DNA from 4 places in the Micrococcus sp. HMSC067E09 genome. Region 1 is predicted to be linked to each of the others. Evidence: riboswitches for the same ligand, from Rfam matches in the RefSeq annotation. Region 1 holds a riboswitch; each other region holds the start of a gene.
What was found. A riboswitch is a leader RNA that binds a small molecule or an ion and turns the genes downstream of it on or off. The one in region 1 is predicted to bind S-adenosylmethionine.
Positions count from the first base shown of each region.

Region 1 (2,958 bases):
AGTCGTGCGTCCACGAGGCCGCGGCGAGGTACCCGCCCGAGGTGTGCACGAGCCCCTTCGGCTGCCCCGTGGTGCCGGAGGTGTACATGATGAACAGCGGGTGCTCTGCGTCGAAGGCGCGCCGGGTGTGGACGTCCGGCTGGCGGTCCACGACGTCGTGCCACCACAGGTCCCGGCCCTCGGTCCACGGGATGTCCCGGTGGCCGGTGCGGTCCAGGACGAGGACGTGCTCGATCGCGTTGTCCCCGGACACGGCCTCGTCCGCGTTGGCCTTCACCGGCACGGCCGTGCCGCGGCGGAACTGGCCGTCCGTGGTGACGAGCAGCTTGGCGCCCGTGTCCTCGACGCGGAACCGCAGCGCCTCCGCCGAGAACCCGCCGAACACGAGCGAATGCACGGCGCCGATCCGCGCGCACGCCAGCGTGATGACGATCGTCTCCACGAGCACGGGCAGGTACACGACGACGCGGTCGCCCGCCTCGATGCCCAGCTCTTCGAGGGCGTTCGCGGCCCGGGCGACCTCGCGCTGCAGCTGCGCGTAGGTGACGGCGCGGCGGTCCCCGGGCTCGCCCTCGAAGTACAGCGCCACCTTCTCCCCACGCCCGGCCTCCACGTGCCGGTCCACGCAGTTGTACGCCACGTTGAGCCGCCCGTCCGCGTACCAGCGGATCTGCGGGGCGGCCCCGGCGGCCGCGTCCGTGGGGACCGTGTCCGTCACCTGGGTGAAGTCCGTGTCCCAGGTCAGCCGGCGGCCCACCGCCTCCCAGAGGGCGAGTCGGTCGGATTCGGCGACGACGGCGCCGTCGCCCCGACCTCCATGGGCCCGTCCCGCGGGCCGTCCCGGGTGGACGTCCGGGTCCGCTGCGTCCACCAGGGACTGCGGCAGCGGACCGGGCAGCGTGGCCAGGGCGGCGGCGGGGACGCCGTCGTTCGGGCCGCGGACGGGATCCGGCGCGGGGAGGGCCGTCTCGGCGACGGCCGCGGCGGTGCCGGCTGCGGACACGGGCATGGGGTGTCTCCTTCCATCGGTCCTGGCGGGAGCACCCGCAGCCCGCGGGGAGGCGGACCCGGGTTGCTGCGGCGTCGAAGAGCCAGGTCTCTGGTGCCGCTCCGGATGGTGTGCGCGTCCACGGTAGGCCCGCGGTGTGCCACAGACGCGGTGCCGGTCCGGCTGGTGGGCGCGGACGCGTTGCGCCAGGTCATCTGGGCGGCGCCGACGGGCGACGCCCGTCCGGCGAGGGTGTCCATGACGGACGTGGGGCGGCTGCCTTCCGTGGCCGGGCGGGGCCGTGCTGTGCTGTGGCCGACCCATCCAGAGCGGCCGAGAGATCCGGATCGACGACGCCGCAGCAACCCCCTCATCCCTGTCCGGCAGGGTCGGGACGGTGCTACCGCCGGGACCGATGGAAAGGAGCCCGCGCATGTCCGCGCCCCTCACCGCACCCCACGACCCGACCGTGAACGCGGTCCCCACCCGTCCGCCGCTGGCCGTCACCCCGGACGTCCCGGACACCGACGACCTCGCTCGACTGCGGCAGCGGTTCGCCCCGATCTTCGAGCGCATCGCCGCCGGCGCCGCCGAGCGGGACGTGAACCGCACCCTGCCGTACGAGCAGATCCGCGAGCTCAACGCCGCCGGCTTCGCCACCCTGCGCGTTCCCCGGTCCCACGGGGGACCGGAGGTGAGCGTGCGGACGCTGACCGCCCTGCTGGTGGAGCTGGCGGCCGCCGACTCGAACGTGGCCCACCAGTACCGCTCCCACTACGGGTTCCTGGAGTCCCTGCGCCACAAATCGTCCGCCCAGCAGGAGCGCTGGTACCGGTTGATCCTCGAGGGAGCCACCGTGGGCAACGCGTCCACGGAGACCTCGGGCAACGCACTGGGCACCCTCAACACCCGGCTCGAGCCCCGTCCGGGCGGCGGCGCGGTCCTCACCGGGCGCAAGGGCTACGCCACCGCGTCCCTGTTCTCCACCCACACCCGGGTCTCCGCGGCCATCACGGACGAGGACGGCAGGACGACGCCGGGCCGCTGCTTCGCCGTGGTGCCCGTCGATCACGAGGGCGTCGAGCTCTACGACGACTGGGACGGCTTCGGGCAGCGCCTCACCGCCACCGGCACCGCCGTGTTCACGTCCGTCCCCGTGGACGGCGCCGACCTCTTCGACCGTCAGGCCGGCACGGCCGAGGCCGTGATCGAGGCCGCCTACTTCCAGCAGTTCCTGCTGGCGGTCCTGGCCGGCATCGCCACCGGCGCCCGGGACACCGCCGCCGAACTGGTGCGCGCCCGCACCCGCACCTTCAACACCGGCTCCGGCGCGCTCTACCGCGAGGACCCGCTGATCCAGGAGGCCGTCGGACGGATCGCCGCCACCGCCTTCTCCGTGACCGCCGCCGTGCTGCACGCCGCCGACGCCCTGGACGCGGCCATCGCCGCGGTCGACGCCGCCGCCGAGGGCGAGGACCTGGCCCTGGAGGTCTACGCGGCCGAGCTGGCCGTGGAACAGGCCCAGGTGACCGTCCCCGAGGCCGCGATCCGTGCCGCCTCCGAGCTGTTCCACGCCGGCGGCGCCTCCAACACCCGCTCCGGCAAGGCCCTCGACCGGTTCTGGCGCAACGCCCAGACCGTGGCCACCCACAACCCCATCCCGTTCCGCGCCCGCTCTGTGGGCGACTGGTTCGTCAACGGCACCCTGCCCGAGGGGCTGAACGCCATCGGCGACGCCGCCGGCGCGCCGAAGCACTCCGAGCAGGGCGGCGCCCCGTCGGCGTCCGGGGCCGAGGCCGGCCCGGCGGTGGGCACTGCGCCGAAGGGAGGGGCACGATGAGCACCGCAACCGTCCAGCAGGCCCGCCGCACCCGCCTGCGGGCCGTGTCCGGCTCCTTCATCGGCACCACCATCGAGTGGTACGACTTCTACCTCTACGGCCTCGCCGCCGCCCTGGTCTTCAACGTCCA
Region 1 covers NZ_KV809405.1:43,393-46,350, forward strand. The annotation lists gene HMPREF2863_RS00385 (AMP-binding protein) at 1-1,009, opposite strand, end outside; SAM riboswitch class I at 1,306-1,410, shown strand; gene HMPREF2863_RS00390 (acyl-CoA dehydrogenase family protein) at 1,422-2,828, shown strand; gene HMPREF2863_RS00395 (MFS transporter) at 2,825-2,958, shown strand, end outside.

Region 2 (2,958 bases), on a different contig from region 1:
CCGCCGGCGGGCAGATCGGTGCGGGTGCCCCTGACGTCCACCGCGGTCACCGGGCCTCCCCTGCGGAGGCGGCCGGGCCGTCGTCGTGCCTCACGGCGCCGGAGGCGGCGGCGAAGCCGGTCTCAAGGTCCGCGAGGATGTCCTCGATCGACTCCAGGCCCACGGAGAGGCGGACCAGGCCCGGGGTGACGCCGGTGGCGCGCTGTTCGTCCTCGGTGAGCTGGGAATGGGTGGTGGAGGCCGGGTGGATCACCAGCGAGCGGACGTCGCCCACGTTCGCCACATGGTGGTGCAGGGTCAAAGCGTCCACGAAGGCCGCGCCGGCCTCGCGGCCGCCGGCGATCTCGAAGGAGACGATCGCACCCGCGCCGCGCGGGAACAGCTCCTTCGCACGGGCGTTCCACCGGCTCGAGGCGTGCTCGGGATGGACCACGGCCTCCACCTGCCCGTGGCCTTCCAGGTACTCGACGACCCGGCGGGAGTTGGCCACGTGGCGCTCCATGCGCAGGGACAGGGTCTCCAGGCCGAGGTTCACCAGGAAGGCGTTGAACGGGGAGATCGCCGATCCGTAGTCACGGAGCAGCTGCACGCGGGCCTTGAGGATGTAGGAGAGGTTCACGCCGAAGGCGCCGTCGGCGCCGAGGTCCCGAGCGTAGACGAGGCCGTGGTAGGACTCGTCCGGCTCGGTGAAGCCGCCGAAGCGCTCGGGGTACCTGCCGTAGTCGAAGGTGCCGGCGTCCACGATCACGCCGGCCATGGCTGCGGCGTGGCCGCCGAGGTACTTGGTGGCCGAGTGGGTGACCACGTCCGCACCGTGCTCGATCGGCCGGAACAGGTACGGCGAGGCCAGGGTGTTGTCCACGATCAGCGGGACACCGGCCTCGTGGGCGACGGCGGAGACACCGGCGACGTCCAGCACGTCCCCGCGCGGGTTGCCGAGGGACTCGCCGAAGAACGCCTTGGTCTCCGGGCGGACGGCGGCCCGCCACTGCTCCAGGTCGTCCGGGTCCTGCACGAAGGTGGTCCGGACCCCGACCTTGGCCAGGGTGTGCTTGAAGAGGTTCTGTGTGCCGCCGTAGAGCGAGGTGGAGACCACCACGTGGTCCCCGGCGCCGGCGACGTTGAGGATCGCGAACGTGGTGGCTGACTGCCCGGAGGACAGCAGCAGCGCACCCACGCCGCCCTCGAGCGCGGCGATCTTCTCCTCCACCGCCTGCTGGGTGGGGTTGCCGATCCGCGTGTACAGCGGGTCCAGGTCCGCCAGCGCGAAGCGGTCCGCGGCCACCTGGGAGCTGGGGAAGTCGAAGGACGTGGTCTGCACGATCGGCAGAGCGGTGGCGCCGTGGGCGTGGGGCTGCTCGGCGCCGGCGTGGATCTGACGGGTCTCGAAGCCCCAGGCCTCGGCGGCGGGGGTCTCGGCGTTCGCGGAGGCGCTCGTCTCAGGGGCGCTGTTCTGGGTGGTCATGGCGGACTCCTGGGGCTGTCAGGGTCGGCCATGCCCCCGCACCTCGGACTGCCGTGGACCTTGAGCAGGTCCGGGGCTCTGGCACGCCCGTGCGGGAGCGGGCGCATGACACGACCGCGCTTGCCGGGCCCCGGTCTGGGGCCGGCCTGGTCGTCACCCGGGGCACCCCGCCGCGGTGGGGAGGGTTGCCGGCCAGAATGCCGGGGCACTGGTGCTGGCTCTCGTGACCGTGACGCCAGTGTGGCATCGGGGACACACCGACCGCACACCGGCTCGTCACGATTTCATGTCCTTCGTCACACAGGGCTAGCCTGAGCCTCACGACAGCCCGGCTGACATCCCCTGGGCCGACGAGAGGACGATCTTCGTGAGCACCATCCGCCTGGACCATGTGTCCTACGCCGCCGGCCCCGAGGGCCTCGACGCCACCGTGGAACGGGTTTCCGACGCCCTCGGCGTGGAGCGCGTGAAGGGCGGCGTGCACCCTCGGTTCGGCACCCGCAACGCCCTGTTCCCCATGGCCCACGGCCAGTACCTGGAGGTCGTGGAGGTCCTGGACCACCCGGCAGCGGCGAACGCCCCGTTCGGCCAGGCCGTGCGCTCCCGCTCCGAGCAGGGCGGCGGCTGGATGGGCTGGGTCGTGGCCACAGACGACCTCTCCGCCTTCGAAGAGCGCCTCGGCCGCTCCGCCGTGCCCGGCAACCGCAAGTTCCCGGACGGCCGCGAGCTGACCTGGAAGCAGATCGGCATCAAGGGCCTGATCGCGGACCCGCAGGTCCCGTACCTCGTCTGCTGGGACGAGGGCACCGAGGACCTCCACCCCTCCCTGGCGGCCCCGGCGCAGGCCTCGATCTCCTCGCTCACCCTGGCCGGCTCCCGCGAGCGCGTCCGCTCCTGGCTGGGCCTGGACGATCCGTCCCAGAAGGTCGAGGACCTCACCATCGAGTACGCCGCGCCCTCGGGCACCCCCGGCCTGCTGACCGTACGGTTCGAGACCCCCCGGGGCACCGTCACCCTCTGACGGCTCCCTCACCCCCGGCGCTCGTCCTGGCGGCCCCCCGACGCTGTTCCCGACGGCCACCCCGGCGCTGTTCCCGACGGCCACCCCGGCGCTGTTCCCGACGGCCTCCCCCGGCGCTCTTCCTGACGGCCCCCGACGCTCTTCCTGGCGGCCTCCCCGGCGCGCTTCGCCTACTGGTCTGCTGGCCTACTTGTCTACTGGTGAGGACACACCGTCTGGCACCCCTCCTGCGCGGGCGATGAGGGTGTGTCCTCACCAGTTGGCGTCGGACGGGGACGGACCGGACGTTGGACTGGGCATCGGACCGGGCCTCGGGCGGGGACGGTCAGGTGCCGAACCAGCCCAGCTGGGCCAGCAGCGGGGCGGCGACGAACCCGGTGACGTCCAGCAGCAGGTGGGCGACGACCAGCGGCATGACGCGGCGCCAGCGCAGGTAGAACAGCACGAAGACGACGCCCATCGCCGCGTTGCC
Region 2 covers NZ_KV809438.1:212,307-215,264, reverse strand. The annotation lists gene HMPREF2863_RS06385 (homoserine O-acetyltransferase MetX) at 1-50, opposite strand, end outside; gene HMPREF2863_RS06380 (O-acetylhomoserine aminocarboxypropyltransferase/cysteine synthase family protein) at 47-1,465, opposite strand; SAM riboswitch class IV at 1,577-1,694, opposite strand; gene HMPREF2863_RS06375 (VOC family protein) at 1,833-2,486, shown strand; gene HMPREF2863_RS06370 (CPBP family intramembrane glutamic endopeptidase) at 2,812-2,958, opposite strand, start outside.
Region 2: linked by a shared signal. The riboswitch ahead of HMPREF2863_RS06380 (O-acetylhomoserine aminocarboxypropyltransferase/cysteine synthase family protein) and the one ahead of HMPREF2863_RS00390 (acyl-CoA dehydrogenase family protein) in region 1 are both predicted to bind S-adenosylmethionine.

Region 3 (2,958 bases), on a different contig from region 1:
TCTCCGAGGCTGCGTCATTCGGAGAGTGCAGTCAGGACGACCCGGAACGGGGAATCGTTGTCCACCGTGACCGTGAAGGTCATGGGTCCGGCCTCTGGCACGGGAGCCGTCGCCGCAGACCAGTCACCGCACGCACCCTCCGAGCCGGCCATCCACGTCTTCTCGTCCTCGCCTTCCCGAGAGGTGTGAATATCCGTCTTACCCGTCGCGTCCGAGGGGCAGAGCAGGATGACCCGCAGAACCGCACCCTTCTGTGCATCCACGGTGATCTCCTGCGAACCGGTCCCGACCGCTTCCTCGAGCACAGACTCCGTCGCCGGGTCGAGGTAGCCGGCATCCGGATGCTGGCGTGAGTACTCGACCAACGTCATCCCGTCCTTCTCGAAGAGAGCGGCCGGAAGCGCCTCCTCAGCGTCCGAGCCTGACGAGCCCGCGCCGGAAGCGGCCGTGGACTCCGCAGAAGATGCGGACGCGTGTGCCGGGTCACTCGATGACGCTGCAACACTGGATTCCCCCGAACTGGACGTCTTGTTGTCCGAGGCGGAGGAGCATCCTGTCATGGCTGTACCGAAGAGAATCGCCGCGACGATAACCGAGGCGCAACGAGTAGATCGCAGGAGGGGGAAGGAGGACATGATTGACCTTCTTGTCATGAGTGAACGAAACGGGAGTGCTCTGGCGCCGAACCTTTCGAGTTCGACGCCGGAGCACTTCCCCTGGGTCAGAGACGGTAGTGCTGAAAGTGGAACTGCTGCCATGGAGTGGTGAACGACCCGCTACGCACGGTCACTACCTTGCAGTTCCTGGTCAGCATCTGGCGCTTCCAAGTTCCCTTAGCCCGCTTGGCACCAATCACGAGCTTGCCACCGTTCTTATAGCTAGCCGGCACCTTCCACGCTCCACTGATCGTATTGGTGGAGGAATAGGTGACACCCACTCGGGTGCCTACCTTGGCCGAAACACCCGCGAGGATTGCACGAACATCACCTGACACCTCGCCCGTAATGTCCCCGCTGACGGCAAACGTTCGTCCAGTCGCGATGGAGAGGGTCACGCCGGGCGCCCCAGACACAGAGGAATAAGCCGAATGGGACTTCTTGAAGGTATTCGAGGTCACATTGACAGTCGTCCAACTCTCCTCTGCACAGTCGGCGTTCGGCGAGATGACACCCCCCTCCGGGGATGAGGTCACCGCCCCCGCTCCCGGGGCTGCCGTCAGCGCAGCTGCCACAACGACCCCTGCCGATACCGCCGACAGCTTCTTCTTGATGTCCATCCACATGATCCGACCCCTTTCAGGTGAACCGGCCGTGGGGCCGCGGGTTGCGGTCTCGAGCTCCCCCCCCTCTCTCGAGTAGCGTCATCCTGACCCAGCCGCCCTAGATGTGTCAAGCATCACATTCTGGCAGTGCTCCGCCGAGACTACGGCGCAGGAAAACCGTCGTTTCGCCGCTGCTCGGCACGGCGACGGCATCGGTGTGACCTCGCGTGTCGTTCACAGGGTCGACACCTTTGACGCCCCGGCGTGCCCGCTCCTACCGTGGAGCCCAGAATCACGAGTTCCCGCCATTCACGGCCCTGGCCGGCGGGACGGCAACCCTCTCAACGCTGCAGTGGGGTGCTCCAGGTGAGGATTCGGCCCTCCGGCACCCCGGTTGGGCAAGTACAGCGTCTCTGCGGACACGTCGGTCCGCCCGCCTGCACCGCAGGGCCGCGTCCGTTCCGAAGGGATCCGACGCATGACCACCACCGCACTGCTCTCCCCCGCCACCGCCGCGCATCCGCGGTGGGACGAGGACATCACACCCCTGAACCTGCGCCGAGGACTCGGCGCGTTCCCCACCGGCGCGGTGGCCGTCACCGGCCGGTCGGACGGTGTGGACGAGGTGATGGTGTCCTCCTCCTTCGCCGTGGGGATCTCCTGGGAGCCTGCGCTGGTGTCCTTCTCCGCGCAGAAGTCCTCCCGCACGTGGACGCGTCTGCGGAACGCGGACACCCTCGGCGTCTCCCTGCTCGCCGAGGAGCAGCACCACTTGTGCCGTCAGCTGGCCTCCCGCACCGGAGACCGCCTCGCCGGGCTGGAGCTGCACCGCACCGGCCGGGGCACCCCGTTGCTCGAGGGCTCCTCGCTGTGGTTGGAGACCCGCCTGCACGCCGAGGTGGACGCCGGCGACCACACAGTGGTCCTGATGGAGGTCCTGGGCTTCGCCGACCACACGGACGTCCACGCCCCGGCAGCCCTGCACCACAACGCCTTCACCGGGTTGCGCCCGCTCGCCTGATCCGCCCGGATCGCCTCCGCCCGCCGGCGGCGGGAGGCACGACGACGGCCGCCCCGCGTCATCCGCCCGTCCCCCTCCCTGCGACAGGGCCGGGAGGACAGCGGCCGGTGTACCGCCGTCGTCGGGAAACGTGAGACGATGGGCAAGAAGCAGTTCTCCCTGTTTACCCGTCTTCTTGCAGTACCCGGGCCTGACGGCCAGGGGGCGTTGGTCTTCGCGGTGCAGTGTCACCGCTTCACCCGTGCCGCGAGCCCGCTGCACGGCACCGACGCCGACAGCCTGCGCACCGCAGGCGGGCACAGCGAAAGGACACCCCCATGACCGTGGGCACCGTCAAGTGGTTCAACACCGAGAAGGGCTTCGGCTTCATCGCTCCGGAGGACGGCTCCGCCGACGTCTTCGTGCACTACTCCGCCATCCAGGCGCAGGGCTTCAAGGAGCTCCAGGAGAACGACCGCGTGGAGTTCGAGACCGTCCAGGGCGACAAGGGCCTGCAGGCCGCCAACGTCACCCGCCTCTGAGGCCGTGACGCCCCGCCCGGCGGGGCGCTGACCTGGGCATGAGACCACGCCCAGGGCATGGACACAGGAGTGTCACAAGGGCCGGTGAGCCGCTAGAATCGTCCTTGCAGGCGTTCGACATGCGGCCGACCGGCCCTCGTGCATCCAGACCTGAC
Region 3 covers NZ_KV809453.1:79,648-82,605, reverse strand. The annotation lists gene HMPREF2863_RS10710 (hypothetical protein) at 15-371, opposite strand; gene HMPREF2863_RS11630 (hypothetical protein) at 722-1,276, opposite strand; SAM riboswitch class IV at 1,552-1,672, shown strand; gene HMPREF2863_RS10705 (flavin reductase family protein) at 1,740-2,282, shown strand; gene HMPREF2863_RS11920 (hypothetical protein) at 2,421-2,603, shown strand; gene HMPREF2863_RS10700 (cold-shock protein) at 2,600-2,803, shown strand.
Region 3: linked by a shared signal. The riboswitch ahead of HMPREF2863_RS10705 (flavin reductase family protein) and the one ahead of HMPREF2863_RS00390 (acyl-CoA dehydrogenase family protein) in region 1 are both predicted to bind S-adenosylmethionine.

Region 4 (2,958 bases), on a different contig from region 1:
CGGGCGCGATGACGTCCATCGCCGCATCGATCTGCCGTGCGGCAGTCGCCATGGCCTCTGGGCCCCGCTTGTAGGGGTACTGCACCGCGTCCGCCGGGTCGGTGGAGCGGTGCGACCACATCGGCGACCGTCTTCCTCGGCGTGGCACCGGGTCCCCGGGACCCGGTGCCACGACGTCCTGGGTGTCAGCCGCCCAGGCGGTAGTGGCGCTCGAGCGGCGTGCCGTTGACGGCGCGGTCGCCGAGCAGCCGGGCGCGGTAGATCAGCGGGTTGTGGCTGGCGAGCACCCGCGCATTGCGCCAGTGCCGGTCCAGCCCCCGCGTGCGCAGCGTCGCGGAGGCCCCGCCCACCTCGAACAGGCGGGTCGCCGCGTCGAGGGCGGTCCGGGCGATCACCTGCTGGGCCGCGTAGACGGCGGTGTACACCGCGTCCACCTCGGCCTCGGCCAGGGGCGCGCCCGCGGCCTCGGCCCGCAGCGCCCGGTCCAGGGGCCCGACGACGGCGTCGAGCGCCGCCTGCGCCCCGAACGCGGCGGCCTCCAGCTCGCCCACCACCTGCAGCACCTGCGGATCGTCACCGGGCCGCGGGGCTGCACCGTGGGAGAAGCCGCGCGTGCGCCCGGCCACATAGGCCGCCGCGTCGCGCACCACGGCGCGGGCGATGCCCGTCAGGCCCGCCAGGTGGACGAACTGGAAGATCGCCTGCGAGGCGAAGATGGACGAGCCGTCGTCCAGGGACTGGCCCACCGGCGTGAGCTCGTCCGGATCCACCACCACGTCGGTGAACTCCGTGGTTCCCGAGGCGGACAGCCGCTGGCCGAATCCGTCCCAGTCGTCGTGCAGGGTCACTCCGGGGGCGTCCGAGCGCACGGTCGCCGCGCGCTCGGCGCCGTCCTCGTCCTCGACGACGACGATCGTCCAGTCCGCGTACAGCGTCCCGGTGGAATAGGCCTTGCGACCGTTGACCACCGCCGAGCCGTCCGGACGCGTCGTCAGGCGGGTCTCGTAGTGGCCGGTGCGGTTGCCGATCTCCGTGGTCCCGTTTGCGACCGTCTCACCCGTGACGAAGCGGTGCAGCCACCGCTCGCGGCGGGCACCGGCCGGCGAGCCGAGCACCGTCTCCACGTTCACCACGTGCACTCGCAGGGCCTGCAGCACGTTCGAGTCGGCCTCGGCGAGCTCCACGTACAGGCGTGCGGCCTCCGGGAACGTCAGCCCGGCCCCGCCCGCGTCCTCGGGCACGCGCAGCCCCGGGAAGCCGGCGGCGGCGAGGCGGTCCGTGGCCTCGCGATCGGTCACGCGTTCGCGGTCCCGCTCGGCGGCGGTCTCGGCGAGCCAGGCGAACACGGGCGCCAACCGTGCGCGGGCGGCGAGGAACTGGGGCCGGTCGGCCGGGTGCGCGGTGGTCGGCACCCCCGCGTCGGTGGTCCCGGCGTCGGCGGGACGGGTGGTCGTGTCGGTGCGGTCGAGGACGGGAGTGGTCATGGGCGGTCCTTCCGTGGGTGGGTGGGCCGACCGTAGGCATCCGGGCCGGGCCCGTCCCAGCCCGCCGACGGGTGGCGTCACGCGCCGGTTCCCGCCGCTGGCCGACGGAGTCGGCACCGCCGGCATGACGGGCACCGGCGGCAGGTCCGTCACAGCGGGTCACCCGGGCCTCGCCGCACCTGCGGAGCGCACCGGCAGGTTCCGGATGGCGGCGGGTCCGCCCTTGTGACGCGCTGACCGGACCTCCGCTGGACTCGCGGCGGCCCCGCCGCGTGGGATGGGCTCACCACCCATCCAGAGCGGCCGAGAGATCTGGCTCGACGACGCCGCAGCAACCAGCCCGCCGACCCCGGACTCACGGGAACGGCAGGCCCGGTGCTACCGCCAGGAACGATGGAGGAGAGCAGATGCCCCGTCATGCCACACAACAAGTCCACGCCGGCTACGAGCCCGCCGCGCCCCACCGGCCGGTCGTCCCGCCCATCCACCAGACCACGGCGTTCCGTTTCCCGGACCACGCCACGGCGGCATCGATGTTCCGGCTCGAGACCCCCGGCTTCACCTACAGCCGTACGGGCAACCCGACCGTCGCGGTGTTCGAGAACCGCCTCGCCGCGCTGGAGGGCGGCATCGGCGCGATCGCCACGGCCACCGGCCAGGCCGCCGTCGCGCTGTCCCTGCTGGCGCTGCTGCAGGGCGGCAAGCACCTGGTCGCCTCCAGCCGGCTGTACGGGGGCACCGTCGACCTGCTGACGGACACGTTCGCGGACTTCGGCATCGAGGTCACCTTCGCGGACCCGGCGGACCCGCCCGCGTGGGCCGCCGCGGTCCGGCCCGACACCCGCGCGTTCTTCCTCGAGGCCATCACCAACCCGCTCGCCACCCTCCCGGACCTGCCCGCGCTCGGGGACCTCGCCCACGCGGCCGGCGTGCCCGTGGTGGTGGACAGCACCCTCGCGACGCCGGCCCTCTACCGGCCGCTGGAGCACGGCGCCGACGTCGTCGTGCACTCGGCCACCAAGTTCCTCGGCGGGCACGGCGCGGTGCTCGGCGGCGCGATCGTGGACGGCGGCACGTTCGACTACGGCGCGGCGCCCGACCGGTGGCCGCAGCTGGCCCGGCCCAAGGCCCGCTACGGCGGTCAGACTCTGGTCGAGCGGCACGGACGCGGCGCCTACCTGACGCTGGCCCGCAGCAAGTTCCTGCACGACCTCGGCCCCACCCTCGCCCCCGCGAGCGCGGCGCAGTTCATCCAGGGGCTCGAGACGCTCGACCTGCGTGTGGCCCGCCACACCGCCACCGCCCTGGCCGTGGCCGAACACCTGGCCGGGCACCCCGCCGTCGCGCGGGTGCACCACCCCGGCGTGGCCGGGCATCCCAGCGCTGCGCTGGCCGCCCGCGACTTCCCGGACGGCGTCGGCTCGGTGTTCTCCTTCGACCTGGCCTGCGGCCCCGAGACGGTGGCTCCGTTCCT
Region 4 covers NZ_KV809417.1:136,890-139,847, forward strand. The annotation lists gene HMPREF2863_RS12000 (hypothetical protein) at 1-121, opposite strand, end outside; gene HMPREF2863_RS02390 (acyl-CoA dehydrogenase family protein) at 186-1,484, opposite strand; SAM riboswitch class I at 1,772-1,884, shown strand; gene HMPREF2863_RS02395 (O-acetylhomoserine aminocarboxypropyltransferase/cysteine synthase family protein) at 1,892-2,958, shown strand, end outside.
Region 4: linked by a shared signal. The riboswitch ahead of HMPREF2863_RS02395 (O-acetylhomoserine aminocarboxypropyltransferase/cysteine synthase family protein) and the one ahead of HMPREF2863_RS00390 (acyl-CoA dehydrogenase family protein) in region 1 are both predicted to bind S-adenosylmethionine.